One region of the Agrobacterium sp. GW821-FHT02D03 genome, then DNA from elsewhere that is predicted to be linked to it. Evidence: predicted binding sites of a transcription regulator. Region 1 holds the regulator's gene; each other region holds the start of a gene.
The links. The regulator LexA, encoded in region 1, represses DNA repair genes until DNA is damaged. The targets are predictions, from matches to a motif close to TGTTCNNNNTGTGTTCNG.
Positions count from the first base shown of each region.

Region 1 (3,275 bases):
CATGACCGAGAGGACATACAGGCCGAGTCTGTCATGTCAGATATCATATGAATTGATGCGTTCGCCGTTCTCACGTGTCCGGAAACAGAAGCAGAATGAACTTCACCGGTTCGTCGCGGTTTGATGGGAAGGCGTCAAGCAAATGGAGCGATCGAGATGAACATGAAATCTGGCGGTTGTGCCTGCGGCAGCGTGAGGCTTTCGATGGTCGGCGCGCCCTACCGTATCGGGATTTGTCACTGCATGGACTGTCGCAAACACCACGGCGCGCTCTTCCACGCATCCGCCATCTTCCCGCAGGATGCCGTTACCATCGAGGGAGAAACACGCAGCTATAATGGCCGTTTCTTCTGTCCCAACTGCGGATCGCCGGTCTTCGGAAAAAGCGACGACGAAATCGAGGTCAATCTCGGTTCCCTGGATTCACCAGATCAGTTCGAGCCGACCTACGAGCTTTGGACGGTCCGCCGTGAGGCGTGGCTGCCGGATTTCCCGGCATTGCGCCAATATGAGCGGGACCGGGAATCGACAGGCAGAACGGAAAAGGGGCGGTGAGACTGTCCACCTTGTCGGATGGTAGCTGCAACATGGATTAGCTGCGTCTGTGAGTCCTGCACTTAGAAGCGACGGGCGAGGGCGCTTGTCGGTGGCACTGAAAGATTGCCGCCGTTCGAAGGCCATGATCGGCATGCACCCGACCATCCGCCAATCTTTTCCTCACCCTCGGATCGAGAATGAGGATAACGAGAAAGACAAAGGCGAAGAGAACCAGCGTCGAAACCTCGGTGCGATCAGAGGCAGCCCAACATCGCCGCATCTGCCAACTATGTCAGCGCGTCTTGCCTCTGCAAGAGCACGGGCAGCCAGTCTGAGCCGACTGTCGTCCGCTCAGTGATAGCGACGAATGAGGCCGACCAGCTTGCCCTGAATCTTGACCCGATCCGGTCCGAAGATACGGGTTTCATAGGCTGGGTTCGCGGCCTCCAGGGCGATGGAAGCACCCTTGCGGCGGAAGCGCTTCAAGGTGGCTTCTTCATCATCTACCAGTGCGACGATGATATCGCCGGGGTTGGCGGTGCTGCCGTTGCGAATGATGACGGTATCGCCATCGAAGATGCCAGCCTCGATCATCGAGTCACCCTTGACCTCCAGCGCGTAATGCTCGCCCGTGCCCAACATATCGACGGGTACGGCAACATCGTGGGTGTTGTTCTGAATAGCGGAGATCGGCACACCGGCGGCGATGCGCCCCATTACAGGAACGGTGACAGCGGAGGAGATCTGATCGTTTGCTGGCTTCGGGGCAGGAGCCGACTCAGGCGGTTTGGCTTTTCCGAGGCTGCCCTCGATCACGCTTGGCGAGAAGCCGCGCGGCGGCTTCTGTGCGGGTGCGGAATAGGCTTCCGGAAGCTTGATGACTTCCAGGGCTCTTGCCCTGTTCGGCAAGCGGCGGATGAAGCCACGTTCTTCCAGAGCGGTAATCAGCCGATGGATGCCGGATTTCGAGGCAAGGTCGAGGGCATCTTTCATCTCATCGAAAGATGGCGGCACGCCGGACTCTTTCATTCGCTCATGAATGAAAAGAAGCAGTTCCTGCTGTTTGCGCGTGAGCATGAAGAAAACCCTTGGAATACGTGGCGAAGATTCGCGAAACAAATACAGAACGAACACTATATGTTCCATATGTGTTCTGCAATCCCTTAAAATTCCGCAAACGTCTCCGCCTCATCAATTCGCAGTCCTGTTATCCGCGCAATGGTAGAAGTTTATAGCTTCTTTACGGTGTTGCGCGTCTTTTTCCTCTCCAGGTTGATGATTTCATTTTTGCGGGTATCTACAAGCTGCTTCGAGGATCACATGATCCGGTCATCCTGTGGGATGAAGGCCAAGCCATTCGAAGCATTATCAACAAAGTTATCATAGCTCTACGGCGCTGCCTTGCAGCGTCTTCTCGGGGCAGGGACATTTTTATGAAGCTCGTTAGATTTACCCTTATCGGAATGCTGGTTGCGCTGGCCGGTTGCCAGACCCTCGATCCCAATTCACCGGAAGCTTTAAAGCGCAAGGAGTACGACCGGCTGCTGCTGAACACGACGATGGCCAATTGCAAGCTCATCGTTCAGCTCAATCAGAAGCGCGTTTCGCAGAACAAGGAGCCGACGCGCGACAATAACTGTGCACGGATCCTGAAGAACCACGCGCTTGGCGGCGTTCATCCGGCGAGCTTCATCCCCGATCTTGCGGTGAACGGTATTCCCATTCCGATCGGCGGACTGATCAAGCTTGCCATCGTCGTCGATCGAAACCAGCGCGAGAAGAAGGCCTGGGAGACATCGCTACCGACTTGGGTTTCCGCCGGTGGTGAGAACAGCGAGAACGTCTATCGCATGTTACTGACTCAAGGCTTCAAGCCTGAAGAACTGGAAGGGCTGAAGGGAAGTGCTGGATTTTCCGACGCCGTGCGCGCAGTCGGGCCGTTCGTGCAATTTTCCGAGGCCAATCCCGATGTCGTGCGGAAGGCGAATGCCGGCTAAAGGGCAAGCGGTCGGTGCTCCGGCCGCAGCATCCCTCATCTCGTGACACATGGCGCGCTTGCTGCTAATGCCTGTGCAACATCGCAAGTTAAGCGGTTGCCGGCGATGTCCGGCGCATGTGTCGTGAGGAATGAGATGACTGTGAAGAACAATTTGAAAGTGGTCGCTGGCGAAGGCAAAGGCGCTGTCGCCTTCTCCAACACGGAGCGGTTTTCGCTGATTGCCGGTCCGTGCCAGATGGAAAGCCGCGACCACGCTTTCATGATTGCCGGCACGCTTCATGAGCTTTGCGGCAAGCTCGGCATCGGGCTTGTCTATAAGTCATCCTTCGACAAGGCCAATCGCACATCGCTTTCCGGCCAGCGCGGCATCGGTCTCGACAAGGCCATGGAGATCTTTGCCGATCTCAAGAAGGAATATGGCTTCCCGGTCCTGACCGATATCCATACCGAAGAGCAGTGCGCCATTGTCGCCGAAACCGTTGATGTTCTGCAGATCCCGGCCTTTCTCAGTCGCCAGACCGATCTTCTGATCGCCGCCGCGAAGACCGGCCGCGTGATCAATGTGAAGAAGGGACAGTTCCTGGCGCCCTGGGACATGAAGAACGTGCTGGCGAAGTTGAATGAGAGCGGCAATCCGAATGTTCTCCTCTGCGAACGCGGCGCATCGTTCGGCTATAACACGCTTGTCTCCGACATGCGCTCGTTGCCGATCATGGCCTCGCTCGGTGCGCCGGTGGTC
Region 1 is NZ_JBWKVN010000001.1:1,500,608-1,503,882, forward strand. Features, by position in the region: gene AC07U5_RS07010 (GFA family protein) at 157-555, shown strand; gene lexA (transcriptional repressor LexA) at 889-1,614, opposite strand; gene AC07U5_RS07020 (hypothetical protein) at 1,971-2,534, shown strand; gene kdsA (3-deoxy-8-phosphooctulonate synthase) at 2,670-3,275, shown strand, end outside.

Region 2 (3,275 bases), on a different contig from region 1:
ATCGCGTCCAACAACGTGTACCGCGACAGGCAAGAGCTACGACAGGATCGTGGGGCACTGCGTTCGTTCTGACGGTGAAGATATCAGCGCTTGGATGGTTCGCAACGGACACGCGATCGATTGGCCGAAGTACTCGAATGCTCGTTATGCCAAGGATCAGGCAGAGGCACAGTCCGCACGTCTCGGTATTTGGGGTGGGAAGTTTGAAATGCCGTGCATCGCTCGCGGTGCTAGATGCGATTGACCGGAGACTGTAGAAGCTTAGCGATGAGCCTCGTCTGGTCGTAAATGGTCTCGATCGATCTGCGCTGCCTCGAATTACAAGCGCGCATTTTTTCATTCTTAGATACGCGCGTGTTGCGTCCTTCGTTACCGATAGGGACGGAACCCGTCCTCGTTGGAATCGCTATATCTCCACTGATCATAAGCGGAGGTTGCGAAATGTTGAGCAGACCGAAGCGTGCTGGGATCGTACCACACCAGTAGACCGCCAACCAAAACAGCAGCAAGCACCGCTGCGCCTATGAGCTTGCGAAGTATGAAGAATGCGAACCAGGCGGCAAGTATGGCGGCTGCCGCCGTCAGGAGCAGAGAATAGACGTCGTTTGGAATATAGCTTTCGATGATGTCCATCCAGCCGTTAAATCGCGCCGATTTGTCTGAAGCATGGCAGTGGTGAGATTCAAAAACACTCAACCAAATCCGTGCGCCACAATCTCGTGGCGCAGGCACATATTACTGGAGCCGGAAATTGACCAACGACAAGCGTCTCCCCGATGACCCGGAGCAGGTCCTTCTTCATATTTGGTCTGCTCTTGAAGGCGGTACAAAATCCCATGCCCCGTTCAACCTGCTCCAATTCGCAACAGTAGCCCACGATGGAAAGCCGTCCGTCAGAACGATCGTACTGCGGCAATTTACAAGAAGACCTGGAGAGTTGTTCTTCGTGACGGACGCCGGTTCTGCCAAGATGAGCCAGCTTCGGTCCAACAACCATGTGTCGCTGGTGGGCTACGATCCTGCAACATGGACTCAGATCAGGTTGTCTGGCTTGGCCAGTGTTTCGCACGACGAGAACGAGCGACTTGCGCAATGGAATATGTTGAGCACTCGTACCCGACGCTCGTTCTTACCCCGCGATGCAGGCTTTAGGGTAGACGATCAAGCGTGTGAGGAGGGCGCCGGCCCACAAATTCAACTGTCGGTCCCACCGGCGGCTTTCGCCCTGGTGAAGGTCACGCTTGTCAAAGTCGAGCTTCTGGATGTCTCCGATGAGGAGCATGTTCAATACAACTTCAACCGAGCAGATGGTACATGGTCGGGGAACAGATCGCGCGTCTAGTCATCTGCATCCAGCGACTGGAGACATCGAAACCTCATCTCGCAAAGGTCGCCGTCGGGATGGCATAGACGGTCACAACCCATGGCCAGGCGCCGGCGGAGCTTGGAGAAGCTCACGCTCGTGCCGAACTTCGCAACAACCGCCTTTCGTTCTAAGCTATCAACGCGTTCACACCGAATGCACTCGATTTCGATATTGGGCAGCCGGATGTCCTTCAGCGTGTAGCCGCGCTTGCTGTCGGGCGTCGGCGTGAATTTAGGCGTCTTGGCCACTATACCAACTCCCTTCGGTACCTCTGAGGACTTTGGATATCCACATCCCTCCATGACGAAAAAAATATTTTCTACGAAAGGTGCCATGTAGAATCTAGTTACGGTTTTGATTCGACTTCACGAATCTGCAGTGTTGCTAATCTTGAGCCAAGATTCCTTATTTTCAAGCGTCTTGACGCCGAACAAGATACGGAACAGAAGGGGAACAATCAAGTTCTAGCGACATGATGTCGTCCCTGTTCCACCGCGATTTCGGAAGGATTCGTAACCGATGTCGGCTGCCCGCGATCAAGTGATTACTGATCTGCGAGAGCGCATCTCTTCTATTCAAGGAGAGGGCGTGAAGAAGGCGGGGTGCCTACCTTTCGGCGTCGATGAGATCGACGAAATCCTTCCGGGAGGCGGCCTGGCGTATGGCGCGCTGCATGAATTCGCGGGCGGAGGTTCAGGAACTGTTGACGGAGCGGCCGCCGCGCTGTTCGCAGCCGGCATTGCCGCACGCACGAAGGGTCCGATCGTCTGGTGCCTGACGAGGCCGGACCTTTTCTTCCCCGCGCTCGCTCAGGCGGGGCTGCATCCTCGCAGAGTAATCTTCGTCGAAAGCGACAAGGAAGAGGACGTCGCGGCCAGCATGGAGGAAGCCCTTTCATTCGGAGGTCTTGGCGCAGTTGTCGGGGAAATGGTCAGACTGCCGATGGTCGTCAGCAGGCGCCTGCAACTCGTCGCAGAACGTACAGGCACCATGGCGCTTGTGGTCCGGAGGTGGCGAAGGCAGACCGAGGCTAGTGATTTCGGTCAACCGACCGCTGCCACGACACGGTGGCGCGTGGGTGTACTTCCTTCAGAATCGCTCCCGGTCCCAGGCATCGGGCGGCCTAGGTGGTATTTGGAATTGCTCAGGTCGCGTGCGGGCGAGTGTAGAGAGTTTTGCGTCGGAGCGTGTGATGAGCAGGGTCGTATCGATCTATTTTCCGGATTTGGCCACGGACAGGATCAGGAGGGACAATCCCTCGATACCGGATGAGCAGCCGATCGCCGTGATTTCCAGGAGTGGATCCAAGCGATGGGTGTCCGCGGCCGATGGCGCCGCAAGGAAGATCGGGGTCCGTGTAGGGATGCCTGCCGCGAAGGCGCAGGCAATCTTCCAGGGTCTCACATTGGTTGATGCTGACCCTGTCGCGGATGCTGTCGCACTCAATCGTATCGGTTTCTGGGCACTCGCGCACTATTCGCCGATCGTTGCAGTCGACGGCGTTGAAGGTCTCGTCATGGATACCGAGGGCGCGGATCATCTCCAAGGCGGAGAGGTGCCGATGACGACTGGCATCGTGAACACCTTCCTGTCCCGAAAACTGACGGCGAAGGTTGCCGTGGCAGATACCTGGGGAGCGGCCCACGCGTGTGTTCGGGCCATCAACCGCGATACGGTGATCGTACCTCGCGGTGAAATAGTGCGCGCAGTCGAGAAACTCCCGATCTCTCTTTTGAGGCTCTCCGACAAGATCGTCCAGGATCTCCGTGTTCTTGGCTTCCATTCGATCGGCGAACTCGTGAACACGCCGCGGGCGCCGCTGGCGCTTCGTTTCGGACCGGAAGTCGGTAGGAGACTGGACCAGATGTTTGGTCGGATGTCGGAGCCGATCGATCCCATAAGGACAGCG
Region 2 is NZ_JBWKVN010000003.1:204,347-207,621, forward strand. Features, by position in the region: gene AC07U5_RS22640 (thermonuclease family protein) at 1-244, shown strand, start outside; gene AC07U5_RS22645 (hypothetical protein) at 370-633, opposite strand; gene AC07U5_RS22650 (pyridoxamine 5'-phosphate oxidase family protein) at 752-1,342, shown strand; gene AC07U5_RS22655 (hypothetical protein) at 1,339-1,614, opposite strand; gene AC07U5_RS22660 (ImuA family protein) at 1,886-2,638, shown strand; gene AC07U5_RS22665 (Y-family DNA polymerase) at 2,559-3,275, shown strand, end outside.
Region 2: a site for LexA is predicted at 1,805-1,822, ahead of AC07U5_RS22660 (ImuA family protein). Genes of this name have one in related genera too.

Region 3 (3,275 bases), on a different contig from region 1:
TCGTGCTTGTCGATGACGAGGCAACCGGGGGCTTCGCGCAGAATGTCGCGCGCCTGATCGGCGGTAATTTCGTTCTCGAACTCGATATTGACCGATTCCGAGTGGCCGATGAAGACGGGAACGCGTACGGCCGTGCAAGTGACCTTGATCTTCGGGTCCAGCATCTTCTTGGTTTCTGCGAGAACCTTCCACTCTTCCTTGGTATAACCGTCTTCCATGAAGACATCGATATGCGGAATGACGTTGAAGGCGATGCGCTTGGTGAACTTCTTGGTTTCGACCGGATCGGCCACGAAGACGGCGCGGGTCTGCTGGAACAACTCGTCCATGCCTTCCTTGCCTGCACCGGAGACGGACTGGTAGGTGGAGACGACAACGCGCTTGATCTTGGCGGCATCGTGAAGCGGCTTCAGAGCGACGACGAGCTGCGCCGTGGAGCAATTCGGGTTGGCAATGATGTTCTTCTTTCTGAAGCCTTCCACCGCATCGGCGTTGACTTCCGGCACGATCAGCGGAACGTCCTGATCGTAGCGCCAGGCAGACGAGTTATCGATAACGACGCAACCCTGCGCACCGATCTTCGGAGACCACTTCTTCGATACATCGCCACCGGCCGACATCAGGCAGATATCGGTATCGGAGAAATCGTAATTCTCGAGATTGGAAACCTTCAGCGTGCGGTCGCCATAGGACACTTCCGTGCCCTGGCTGCGTGCGGAAGCCAGAGGAACAACTTCATCCGCCGGGAAACCACGTTCCGCCAGGATGTTCAGCATTTCGCGCCCGACATTGCCGGTGGCGCCTGCGATTGCAACTTTGAAACCCATGATCAAGCTCTCTTTCTGCCTCTCCTCTTTTTGGTGAGGGGGAGCCGCGAAACTGCGGCTTCCTTTCCCCGGCCAAACCGGGGAGAGAGCGGCGGGCCAGAGACGTCAGACGGTTTTAATCGTCGTTTTGGCCGTAATTCGGATGGAATAAGAAAGGCGCGCAGGATCGCCGGCTGAACCCGCCGGGCTTTGCATGACAATCATGTGCTGGACATGCCGCATGAACAGTGCGCTCCTTTTCGTGCGAAAGCTATTAGGAGGTTTGTCTTTTCTGTCAAGCGCAAACATAACGCCTTGCAGACAGGTCTCGCGTCTTTTCGATGCCGGTGCGCCGAGCGCCGCGTGCGCCAGCTGGTTGTCGCACAGGCTGCCGCATTCACGACTTTGACCGCCACTGTTATACCGGCGCACTGAATCTCACCCGCATGTTCTTGTTTTATTCTCATCCCTGTGCCAAGTTGTGGGCGTGATCTGGTAGAGCCGTGCGGACGGCGATTACGGCTGTGGGGGCCATTTCATGGTAGCGCGCGTCAATACAATTGCGTTTCAGGGCATCGAGGGTGTGCCTGTCGAAGTTCAGGTCATGGTGGCACCTGGCAAGGTCGGCATGCAGATCGTCGGCTTGCCGGATAAGGCAGTGGCCGAAAGCCGTGAGCGGGTACAGGCGGCCCTTCACGCATCAGGTCTCGCCATGCCTGCCAAGAAGGTCACGGTCAATCTTGCGCCCGCTGATCTTCCAAAGGAAGGCTCGCACTTCGATCTCCCCATCGCGCTCGGCCTGATGGCGGCACTCGGCGCCATTCCAGCAGAGGCGCTGAACCGCTTCGTTGTGTTGGGCGAACTCAATCTCGATGGCACGATCGGCGCTGTTGCCGGTGCTCTTCCGGCAGCCATTGCCGCAAACGCTCAGGACAAAGGTCTGATCTGCCCAGCCGATAGCGGTCCAGAGGCGGCGTGGGCAGGTGCTGAGATCGATATCCTCGCCCCGCGCAGCCTGATTGCTATCGCCAACCATTTCCGCAGCACGCAACTTCTGTCGAGGCCGGTTCCGGCCATTCGCGCCAATCCTGACAACCTTCCGGATCTCGCCGACATCAAGGGACAGGAGAGCGCGAAGCGGGCGCTGGAAGTCGCCGCGGCTGGTGGGCATAACCTTCTGATGGTCGGCCCGCCTGGCTCCGGCAAGTCCATGCTGGCCTCCCGCCTGCCCTCCATCCTGCCGCCACTGTCTGCCTCGGAACTGCTTGAAGTGTCGATGGTACATTCGATCGCGGGACAGCTTTCCGGCGGCAAGCTCTCCGATCGACGCCCATTTAGAACCCCGCACCACTCCGCAACCATGGTTGCCCTTGTCGGCGGCGGCTTGCGAGCCAAGCCGGGCGAAGCCTCACTTGCTCACCATGGCGTGTTGTTTCTCGACGAGTTCCCCGAATTCTCCCCGCAGGTGCTGGATGCGCTCCGCCAGCCGCTCGAGACCGGCGAATGCATCATCGCGCGCGCCAATCATCGCGTAAGCTATCCCGCCGAAATCCAGCTGGTGGCCGCCATGAACCCCTGCAAATGCGGCATGGCCGGTGAACCGGGCTTCACCTGTGCACGCGGTCCAAGATGCGTTTCCGATTACCAGGCGCGTATTTCCGGCCCGCTGATGGATCGCATCGATATCCGGATCGAAGTCCCCGCCGTTTCGGCCGCAGACCTCATCCGCCCCATGGCAGCCGAAGCCAGCGCCGACGTCGCACGCCGCGTTGCGCGTGCCCGCAAGATGCAGGAAGAACGCTTCGCAGCCGCCGGCTTCCAGGGCATCCGCACCAATGCACGCTGCACCACGGCACTCATCGAAAAATGCGCCGAACCGGACGCCGCCGGCCTCCAGCTTTTGCGCGACGCCGCAGAGAAGCTGAAATTCTCCGCCAGAGGCTATCACCGCATCCTGAAGGTCGCGCGAACACTTGCCGATCTCGACGATAAGCCCGTTGTAGGGCGGCTGCATCTGGCAGAAGCGATCTCGTACCGCATTGCAGGCGAGCGGCTTTCGGCAGCGGCTTAAAGCTTTTCAGATGACGTTTCAAAAGTATTTGCTGATTAATCAGCACAAGGCATGAGAGATTATATAAGTATATATGCATATTGTAGACGAGGTCTTGCATGTATGCAGCAAGTATAAGCACTAGATTTAAGCATCTCGTCTTGTTCCGTCACTTAAGGGATGGAGATATTTCCAATTCAACATAATTTGTGAAGCTTTTGCTCATCCACCATTGCTACGATGTTAGCGATCAAGGTGGGGACCGAAGATGGTTGTTAAGATGATGATTGCGACCGCTATTGCGATGGCGTCGCGGACAGTGCCGCTCATGCCGATTGCTATGGGGCGGAGACGGACCCGGCCGGTGGTTTCGGCTGCTTCCGATCGGATGGAGATGAAGGCGGCACCCATCAATCCGG
Region 3 is NZ_JBWKVN010000002.1:736,827-740,101, forward strand. Features, by position in the region: gene AC07U5_RS16810 (aspartate-semialdehyde dehydrogenase) at 1-827, opposite strand, end outside; gene AC07U5_RS16815 (hypothetical protein) at 933-1,238, opposite strand; gene AC07U5_RS16820 (YifB family Mg chelatase-like AAA ATPase) at 1,345-2,877, shown strand; gene AC07U5_RS16825 (cupin domain-containing protein) at 3,125-3,275, shown strand, end outside.
Region 3: a site for LexA is predicted at 1,254-1,271, ahead of AC07U5_RS16820 (YifB family Mg chelatase-like AAA ATPase). Genes of this name have one in related genera too.